DNA from 3 places in the Acetomicrobium sp. S15 genome. Region 1 is predicted to be linked to each of the others. Evidence: riboswitches for the same ligand, from Rfam matches in the RefSeq annotation. Region 1 holds a riboswitch; each other region holds the start of a gene.

Region 1 (3,275 bases):
TCTCTTTGGCATAGACCTGTTCTTCATCGCTCCATTTCGGAAGGCCGAAGAGCTTCGCGTTATCGTACATAGTTCTGGCAAGAGTTTCGTTGATATGCTTCTGGTGCATACCTAACATTGTCTCTATCTCGTATGTGCATCCTGAGGCGATGGCGCCGGCTTTAACGCAATTTTCGAACTTTTCATATGTTTTCATCAACATTTCGTCATTATTCCTGATGAAAGCTGCCACTTCTACCTTATCTGGAACTATATTGGGCCAGTCTCCACCTTGTAGTATCACGTAGTGAATCCTATAGCCTATATTCAAGTGCTCACGGGCGTATTCGATAGCCGTCCCCATGATTTGGGCGGCGTCGAGGGCGCTCACGCCGTCCCACGGGGCCGAACCGGCGTGGGCCGTCTTGCCGAAGAACCTGACCTTGACACCTATGATAGCGCTGTTGTGGATTCCGTACGCCACATCGTACTTGTTGCCGGGGTGGTTGTCCAATACGACGTCTACGCCGTCAAAGAGTCCGTCTCGCACCATGTATATCTTGGCAGAGCCAGATTCCTCGGCCGGGCAGCCGAAAAACTTCACTGTGCCGGTTGCACCGCTTTTTTCCATGGCGGCCTTCAGAGCTATCGCTCCAGCGGCGCCCGTGGTGCCCAAGATATTATGGCCACAGCCGTGTCCGGGCGCACCGGCAACGACGGGTTCTTTTTGGGGAACGGTCTTTTGCGAAAGGCCGGGCAGCGCGTCATACTCGCCGGTGAAACCTATGACCGGGCTTCCCGAGCCCCAAGTAGCGATGAATGCCGTGGGCATGCCGGATACGTTCTTCTCGATGGAAAAGCCGTACTTCTCGAAGAGTTTGATGAGTGCTTCTGAAGACTTGAATTCTTGAAATCCTAATTCGGCATAACTCCATATGGCGTCGGCCACCGATGCAAATTCTCCTGCGTGTTCGTCCAGGAACGAGGCTATGTCACTTTTGAGCGAATCGGCCGAGACCTGGGCGGCCATTGTCGCTGTGGCAGTGCTCAAAAGTAGCGCTGCACCGATCGTTAAAGCTAAAAACTTTCCCTTGATGCCCTTCATTTGTGCACCTCCTCTGAAATCTCTACTCGTCCACCGGCATTGTCCGAGGCCGCTTCTCCGATGTCGCCGGCGGCAGAACCCTTAACCGACCCTTGCTCCGCATTGCGTCGATTTATCTCACAATTCACCACCTCCGTCAATGACATCAAAATATTGCCATGCTTTATAGCACCCTTAGCCATATGGTGTCAAGGCGATCGGCTCGAGTGGTTGAAAACAGGCATAGGGGCTAATACAATAAATTTTGAGCAAGTCTAATAGCGGTTAAAGCCTCCGAGCCTTTTTGCCTAAGGGCAGCTTGCCTATGGCGATGGGTCGTTAGGGCGCCTTCGGAAACGATGACGCCTCCCGCGTTTGGAAAGGAGGATTGCAAGGGTTAAATAGGGAGGCCTTCTTGTGATGCGGGATGGCTTCCTTATTTTTTTAATTAAATTAACGGAGGTGTGTAACATGAGAAGGTGTGCGGTTTTAGCGGTCCTTTTGTCCCTGGGTTTGTTCCTTTTTTCGGCTGCGGCTTTGGCCGAGGCTCCTGCGTGTACGGAAACGTATGGAAATGGCTCAATCACGGTAAGGCTTGCTACCGGAAGCCCTGGGGAACTCGGCCTCGTAAAAGCTTTAGCGGAAGAATTTTGTAAGACTCACGATGCTAAGATCTGCTGGATACAGGCAGGTTCTGGGGCTGCACTCCAAATGCTCAAGGATAAGGCTGTTGACATGTGTATGTCTCATTCCCCCGCTCTTGAAAAGAAAGCGGTAGAAGAGGGATGGGCTGCAAATCGGACTCTCATCGGCTCCAACGAATTTTACATAGTAGGCCCTGAGGATGACCCAGCCGGCATAAGAGAGGCCAAGACCGCCGTAGAGGCCTTTACTAAGATCGCGAACTCAAAGGCTACGTTCCTGTCGAGGGGAGATAATTCAGGCACGCACGTGAAAGAGATGTCCATCTGGAAGAAGGCCGGGATAACTCCTTCCGGGGATTGGTATGTCGTCACCGGCGACTTTATGATCGCGACGCTCAAAAAATGCGACGAGCTTCGCGGCTATTTTATGACCGACAGCAGCACCTGGATAACGGTGAAGAAAGATATCAAGAATTTGACGCTCCTCTTTAGGGGCGATCCCGAGATCGTCAATATCTATCACGCCCTCACCCTCCCTGACGATAGCGACTCCACGCGCATGGCCGTCGAGTTAGTCAAATTTATGGCCTCCGAAGAAGGGCAGGAGATATTCAGGACCTTCGGTGTGGCGGAGTACGGGGAGCCTCTATATAACGACGCGGAATATGCAAAGCAGTTTGAAAAGTAGCACAAGACTTCAGTCTCAGTAACTGTGCAAATATTCGGGGGCGGGAGCAACTCCCGCCCCCGAATATTAACCTTTCGTTAAAATTCCTACATACGTACAAAGGCGTGATACAATGCAATCGCGCTGATCCATTCGAAAAACCTCTAAGGTTTTGACGGCCGCCGTCGAGAATTGAGGCGCGAAGATTTACGGACGCGCCTGATGCGAAAGGAGGGGGCAGATTGTGGGATGGAGAGAGCACGAGAATAGTCGAGCTGACGCTCGAAATGATGAGGCTGGTGAGGGAATCCCTCGCTAAGGGGATGAATGCCCTCGTGGACAGGGATGAGCTCTTGGGCGATGAGGTCATAACGGGGGACAAGTGTGTGGACGACTTGGAGCTTGAGATCGAAGAGGCCTGCATAAAGGCGCTGCAAAGGTGCCAAGAGGGAGAGGGCGTGCGCGCCGTCGTCGGCCTGTCTAAAATCATCACTGATCTGGAGAGGATCGGTGACTACGGCGTCCACGTGGCCGAGGCTGCAAAAATTCTGGCCAACAAACCGTTGCTCAAGCCGCTTATAGACCTGCCGAGGATGTCTAAGGACGTTTGCGAGATGATTAGCCTTTGTGAGGAGGCTTTGAAGGCGCGCGACGCCTCGCGGGTGACGCCCATCTGGGAGCTCGATGCCGAGGTGGACGCCCTTTACGACCAGATTTTTAGGGAACTTCTGACCTATATCCTGGAAACGCCAAGGCTCATAACGAACGCCCTCTATCTCATCCAAGTCGCCAGGCATCTGGAGAGGGCCGGCGACCACGCCACCAATGTGGGCGAACGGATCGTCTACATCATGAGGGGAGAAAAAGTAAAGCGAGGCAGAGCGTGGGGCGGCGCGGCAGA
Region 2 (3,275 bases), on a different contig from region 1:
CCGGTCTCCCCTACCGTATCGTCGGCCTGGAAAGAAAGCTGCTCGCGCTTCGAAAAAGAGCTTTCCGGTGAGATAAAAGAGGCATGGTTTGAGACCTTTGCACCCCGCGGGCGCGCGCCCCAAGCGGGAGAAACGCTGAATTTACCGGACCACGCAGAAACGCTTGAACTTATTGGCGAAAGCGAAAGTGAAGTCTTTTACAGGGGCGAGATCGCCCGAAAAATAGCGGACTTTGCCAGAAAAACGGGCGGCTTCATCGATGAGGAAGACTTAGCATCTTTTGCCCCCGAATGGGTCGAACCCGTTAAAATAGATTACCGCGGCTACGACGTATGGGAGCTTCCTCCAAATGGCCAGAGTATAGTGGCCCTCATAGCTTTAAACATTTTGAAAGGATTTTCCTTCACGGAAAAAGAAAACCCAGTTACGTATCACTTGCAGATAGAGGCGATAAAGGCCGCTTTCGCAGACGGGCTTGCATACATAGCAGACCCTTCCTGCGAGAGCGTTCCAACGGAAGAGCTATTATCTCAAGAAAGGACCGCCAAAAGGAGGGCTCTCATAGGCCAAGAGGCAAAGGTTTGGCACCCTGGCCCTATCGGCGGAAGCGATACCGTATATTTAGCCACGGCAGACGGCAATGGGAACATGGTCTCCTACATACAGAGCAACTACATGGGCTTCGGCTCAGGCATCGTCGTGCCGAAAACGGGCGTGGCGCTCCAAAATAGAGGTGCCTGCTTTTCACTCTCTCCCGATCATCCAAACGCCTTAAGGCCCGGCAAGCGCCCGTATCATACGATAATTCCTGGTTTTATCTCTAAAGACGGCAAACCCATAGGGCCTTTCGGCATAATGGGAGCCTTTATGCAACCTCAGGCTCACGTTCAAGTCCTCATGAATATGCTCGACTTCGGCCTAAACCCCCAAGAGGCGCTCGATGCCCCGCGCTGGATGTGGGTAAAATGTAAAGAGGTGCTCTTGGAATACGGCTTCCCGGAGCACATAGCTGCTGCGCTCGCCAGGCGCGGTCACGACGTGGCTATATCTTCGAAACACGCGCCCTTCGGCAGGGGGCAGATAATCTGGAGGATGGAAAACGGAAATCTTTGCGGCGGAACGGAGCCGAGGACCGACGGCACGATCGCCGCATGGTAGGCAGTAAAACTCTTACGATCATGCATAACATAGATTTAACTAACAAAGCACATCTTAGTTTTTAGCTTGATGCGCATACCGTTGGCAAAGCTCTATACTGCTGCAGCTTTAGTTCCTCTTACGCCTTGAGGGTGTCTGTGTTCTCAGGGTTCAGCATGCATAGCTAATTAAGAAGAATCTTGTTGGTATCCTTACCACCGGAATATTTCCACGCTATGTGACATAGAGCCGCTCGCGGCTCTTGACAGGCTTATGTTTCTGTGTTAATGCTTTTTCTGAGAAGGAGGGTCACAGGCAACTGCGTAACTCCTAAAAATTGTCTCCGACTCATTATTCTCCCTCTGGGAGAGATGAGCGTTAGGGTATTGGGAGCAATCTCAATGCCTGCCAATTCGCAAAGGGGATTACATTGCCTTGAAAGGGGTGATGGCATGACCTTTGCGAATTTTTGATTTTGGGATGCTGGTGCTCGTAACAGAGGGTATCGACTCTTGAAGAGAGCGCAAAGATGAGTCCACGTTCTAAAAAGAAGGAGAGAAGGAGGTAAATAGTATGTGGATTCTGAAAATAAACATGAGCGATAAAACGTATAAATTAGAGGACGTGCCCAATGCTTATAAAAATTTGGGAGGAAGAGGACTAACATCGACCATCGTTTGTGACGAAGTAAATCCCCTGTGTCATCCCCTAGGCCCCAACAACGTCTTAGTTTTTGCACCTGGCATTGTTACAGGTACTGATGCTCCCACATCTGCGCGCGTTTCCGTCGGAGCCAAATCCCCTTTAACGGGTGGAATTAAGGAATCAAACGCAGGGACGTCGTGGAGTGTCGACGTCGCTAGAATGAAGATCAAAGCCATCGTTGTCTATAGTCAACCTAAAGAAGATAAATATTGGATGATCCATATTAGTTGGGATGCCAAAGAGGAAAGGCCAAAAATTGAGTTTCTCCCTGCTGATGAGTACATAGGTAGTGATCTCTACGCTGTATTCCCCAAGATTTACGAACGATTTGGGAAAGGCATCTCCATAGCGGGTATCGGAGTCGCGGGAGAGTATGGATATGCCAACTCTGGGATCGTATTTAACGACCTCAAAGGCCAACCTACTCGTTACTCGGGTCGAGGCGGACTTGGTTCTGTAATGGGAAGCAAACGCCTCAAATTTATAGTCACAAGTGCTCAAGGGGCGCCAGAAGTGCCAATTGTTGATAAAGCTTTATTCGATCAAGGTTGCGAAAAGCTTGCCAATGCTCTGCGTACTCATGATATCACAAAGCCGAAGGGTGGTTTAAACACGTATGGCACAGCTGTGCTCATCAATATATTGAATGAGGCTGGGGGGCTTCCAACGCGCAATTTCAAAACAGGTCGCTTTGAGGGAGCACCTAAGATTGCCGGTGAGGCAATATTTGAAGGAAATAAGACTCGTGTTGGAAAAGAAGTTTACAATCATGCCTGTAGCCCAGGTTGCATCATACAGTGCTCTAATACATGGTACAAGCAAGATGGAAGAGAGCACGTCTCCTGTGTCGAGTATGAGTCGGATTGGTCTCTGGGCGCTAACCTGGGCATTGACAACCTGGACCAAATTGCAGAGATGGTACGGCTATGCAACGCCTATGGATTGGACACTATTGAGACGGGTGGCACCCTTGGTGTGGCCGCAGAAGCGGGTATCTTCAAATTTGGTGACGGAGAAAAGGCCATAGAGCTAATTCATGAGATTGGGAAGGGGACCCCCTTGGGCCGTATCCTCGGGAGTGGCACTGCATCCGCAGGACGCGTTCTTGGCGTTGTGCGGATTCCAGCGGTCAAAGGGCAAGGCATGCCTGCTTACGAGCCACGTGCAGTTAAAGGTATAGGAGTAACCTATGCCACGAGTACTATGGGAGCTGATCACACTTCAGGTTACACTATAAACAACGAGATATTAGGCGTTGGCGGTAAAGTAGATCCTTTATCCCCTGAAGGTAAGGCCGCCATTAGTCGCAACCTTCAAGCTGCTACTGCATTCCTCGATTCTACAGGCCACTGTCTCTTTATCGCCTTTGCCATCTTAGATATTCCTAGTGGATTCGAGGGCTTTGTGGAGGAGTGTAATGGTATCTTAGGAAC
Region 3 (3,275 bases), on a different contig from region 1:
TGCCTGTTATCACCTGGGCCACGCTACCCGGAACGCCGGCTTCTAACAATAGCTCCGTCAAGCGTATAACTACGAGAGGGTTATCCGACGAGGGCTTTATGACAACCGCATTGCCCGAGGCCAAGGCCGGTGCAACCTTATGGGCAAAGAGAGTTGTAGGGAAGTTAAAGGGAAGGATACAGGCAATGACGCCTAAGGGTTCCCTTCTGGTAAAAAGTATGTCTTTTTCTGCGCCAGGCTGACAGTCAGGCACAGTCTCTCCGTATAGGTGCTTCGCCCTTTCCACAAACCCTTCGAACAACATAATGGCCGTATTGACTTCACCGACGCACTGCGAGAACGGCTTTCCCATATCTTTGCTTTGCAACGTCGCCAATTCTTTTTTATGGCTTTCGAGCAAACCTGTATATTTGACGAGAATTTTAGAACGCTCGACCAAGGGCGTATCGGCCCACAATTTTTTACCCTCTTGAGCGATGTCCAAACAATGCTCGATGTCTTCTTTAGTAGCGACAGGAACGGTACCGAGCAATTCCTGCGTGGCCGGATTAAAAACCTTGTTCGTCCTGCCATCGCTCGAATTAACTTTCTTGCCTCCTATAATCATTTGCATAATTCGCCATTCCCCCTGCTTCTTATTGTTTTAACCTGGAGATACATTCAGTATCTTGCTTACAAGAATACGCCAGGGGGAACATGATCGAAAGTTTTTGGATGTTTGTGCTCGCTTTAGCTCTTATTGTTCATATCTTTAATCGATAAAGTTTGACGGGGCGACCTACCCTACGAAAAGCATATTCCACCTCCGCCACCCCTGAATCGACGAGGTGCTCCAGATACCTGCGGGCCGTGGGACGGGATATCTTAAGTTTGTTTCCCAAATCTATTGCTGAAACCGGTTTGTCGAGGGTGCGCAACAGCGACATGACATCGTTTAACAGTTTAACCTGTACTCCCTTGGGCGGGACGAGTACGGGACAAACCGTGCGGGCTCTCATTGATGACCTCACCAGACAGTCCAGCTCCTCCTGCTGCCACGCTGCCTTGCGCTGCGTCAGACCCAAATTGTAAATTCGGTAAGCTTCGAGGGCAGCCTTGAACCTCTGAAACGTAAAGGGTTTTATAAGGTAATCAAAAGCCCCTTGACACAGGGCGCCGCGCACTACATCCGGATCCCTTCCCTCGGAAAGGACGATCAGGTCGACTCTGGGATAAAGGGCCCTCGTCCGGCGAAGTCCCTCAACCTGGCCGAACCCTTTCAGGAAGATGTCCAACAATACGAGGTCTATGGCCTGCGCCCTCAGGACGCTGTCAAGCGCTCTTCCAAAATCGGCCTCCGCGGCTAACGCATAACCCGGGATGCCTTTAAGGTAATCCGCATAAAGGGCTCTCAACATCGGATCTTCGTCCGCGATGAGAACCGCAAGAGAAGGCATATTGTTCCCTCCTTTTCAAACACGGGAGGACATCTCCGTTTCCAAAGACGCCCTATCGGCCTGACGCCATAGACAGATCGCCCTTAGGCAAAACAGGCTCGGAGGTTTTGTACTTTTATGTAAATAGCATAAACTCGCCTTTCGTGCAACCTTGATCGCTCGAAAATTTCTTTTCGCACCACAACCAAAAAGAGTGCAGGCTGGCAAAGACTACATGAAAAGCCATATATTGCGATAGTCCTTCAAGATAAGTGATAAAATGAGCTAAGCGTCTAACTGCACTATAAAGGAACAGGACGATGTTCGGGGTGAAGGAGGAGGATGTGCTGTGCGGGATGAGCGAGTTTCATCCGCCTTCGCATTGGGGGTTTGTCTGGCAATAGGCCTCATAGTGGCGGGGTATTTGGTGGGAGGCGCATTGCTCAAGGCCAGATCTGCGGAGCGGTTCGTCACGGTGAAAGGGCTCTCGGAAAAGATTGTGGAGGCGGACTTGGCTATATGGAACATATCCTTTCGTGATGCAGCGAATGATTTAGAGGGGCTTCAGCAGCTTGTGGACGCTAATAAGGCAAAAGTGCACAACTTCTTATTGGGGATGGGTTTCGAGGAAGCGGAGATTTCGAGCATGCCACCCCAAATCACGGACGTAAAGTCGCTGCCTTACATGGATCCCTCCAGGGACAGGGAGTTTCGTTATACGGCTGTGACAAAGCTAACCCTACGTTCGGCCAAAGTTCCCCTCGTCAAAAAGGCCCTCGAGCGCGCAGGAGAGCTTGTGTCCGCAGGTATTGTCCTCGCCGAAGACAGTGCCACCGAATTTTCTTTCACTAAGCTGAACGATATTAAACCTGAAATGATCGCCGAAGCGACTAAAAGCGCCAGAGAAGCGGCGGAGCAGTTCGCCAGGGATTCCGGCAGCCATGTTGGGGCGATACGGAGGGCAAATCAAGGCTACTTCACAATAGACGACAGAGATAGGGGCTCGCCCGACTACAAAACTGTCCGCGTAGTGACTACGGTGGAATTTTTCCTGACGAACCCATGACTTTGGCGCAGAATCTTCGCTACGAGTCGGGGGTGTGCCCTGTTGGCTCGAGTCTTAGCCATCTGTATTAGTTCGGCAAGGCAAGAAGCAAAAAGGGGCGCTTCCGAGGCACGCTTCGTCGCCGGTGAAGGTATAGAAGGCGATTCCCACAGGGGGTTCTCAGACCGCCATGTGAGCCTGTTGCGTGCCGAGGATATAAGGGCTGCCGAGGCAGAGGCGGGCTTTTCCTTCCCGCCGGGTTCGCTGGCAGAAAATTTGGTCATAGAGGGCCTCCCGAGTGAAATTCCCGTTGGCGCAAAGCTAAAAGTGGGATCCGAAGTGATATTGCTCGTGGCCGAAAAGGGCAAAAAACCTGACGAGCCCCATTCTTATGACTACAAAGGGTGGTGCCTGTTGCCCAAAGTAGGCTACTTCCTCCAAGTCCTCAAAGGAGGCGTCGTAAGGCCTGGCGACGAAGTCGTCATGACCGAAGACAAAAAGCGCTAAGAGATCTCACCACCTCTTAGAAACAGTTCGTTATTATTGCCTCCGCTTCCGCTGCTCATGAAAAACGCTCCCATTCTGCTCATCAAGGCTGCATAACCAACGCTCTCAAAGCCGATCAAACCATCCATCTCAGCCTCGTCACCAACTACCCATCACCGCACTTGTCAGCCGCAAATATGGGGAAGCCGGCTAAAAATACAACCCGGGGCGCGAAAGTCGGGTTAAGAAAACACCAACCGCACCCCGGGCTGTAGCAGTTCCGTGAACGATGCTTACGCCTTAAGCCCCAATGCCTCGAGCGCCCTCTC

Evidence for each region. Region 1 has a riboswitch for molybdenum cofactor ahead of EZM41_RS07355 (substrate-binding domain-containing protein). Riboswitches for the same ligand answer to the same signal wherever they lie in the genome.
Region 2: another riboswitch for molybdenum cofactor. It lies ahead of EZM41_RS02610 (aldehyde ferredoxin oxidoreductase family protein); the one in region 1 lies ahead of EZM41_RS07355 (substrate-binding domain-containing protein).
Region 3: another riboswitch for molybdenum cofactor. It lies ahead of EZM41_RS06430 (response regulator); the one in region 1 lies ahead of EZM41_RS07355 (substrate-binding domain-containing protein).

Annotation. Positions count from the first base shown of each region.
Region 1 is NZ_JADEVE010000273.1:11,650-14,924, forward strand. Features, by position in the region: gene EZM41_RS07350 (amidohydrolase) at 1-1,084, opposite strand, end outside; gene EZM41_RS14190 (hypothetical protein) at 1,081-1,212, opposite strand; molybdenum cofactor riboswitch at 1,344-1,465, shown strand; gene EZM41_RS07355 (substrate-binding domain-containing protein) at 1,535-2,395, shown strand; gene phoU (phosphate signaling complex protein PhoU) at 2,617-3,275, shown strand, end outside; gene EZM41_RS07365 (HAD family hydrolase) at 3,275-3,275, shown strand, end outside.
Region 2 is NZ_JADEVE010000091.1:41,626-44,900, reverse strand. Features, by position in the region: gene EZM41_RS02615 (gamma-glutamyltransferase) at 1-1,158, shown strand, start outside; molybdenum cofactor riboswitch at 1,467-1,577, shown strand; gene EZM41_RS02610 (aldehyde ferredoxin oxidoreductase family protein) at 1,711-3,275, shown strand, end outside.
Region 3 is NZ_JADEVE010000221.1:24,437-27,711, reverse strand. Features, by position in the region: gene EZM41_RS06435 (aldehyde dehydrogenase family protein) at 1-613, opposite strand, end outside; gene EZM41_RS06430 (response regulator) at 744-1,436, opposite strand; molybdenum cofactor riboswitch at 1,429-1,552, opposite strand; gene EZM41_RS06425 (SIMPL domain-containing protein) at 1,765-2,481, shown strand; gene EZM41_RS06420 (MOSC domain-containing protein) at 2,524-2,967, shown strand; gene EZM41_RS14180 (hypothetical protein) at 2,964-3,095, opposite strand; gene EZM41_RS06415 (hydroxyacid dehydrogenase) at 3,240-3,275, opposite strand, start outside.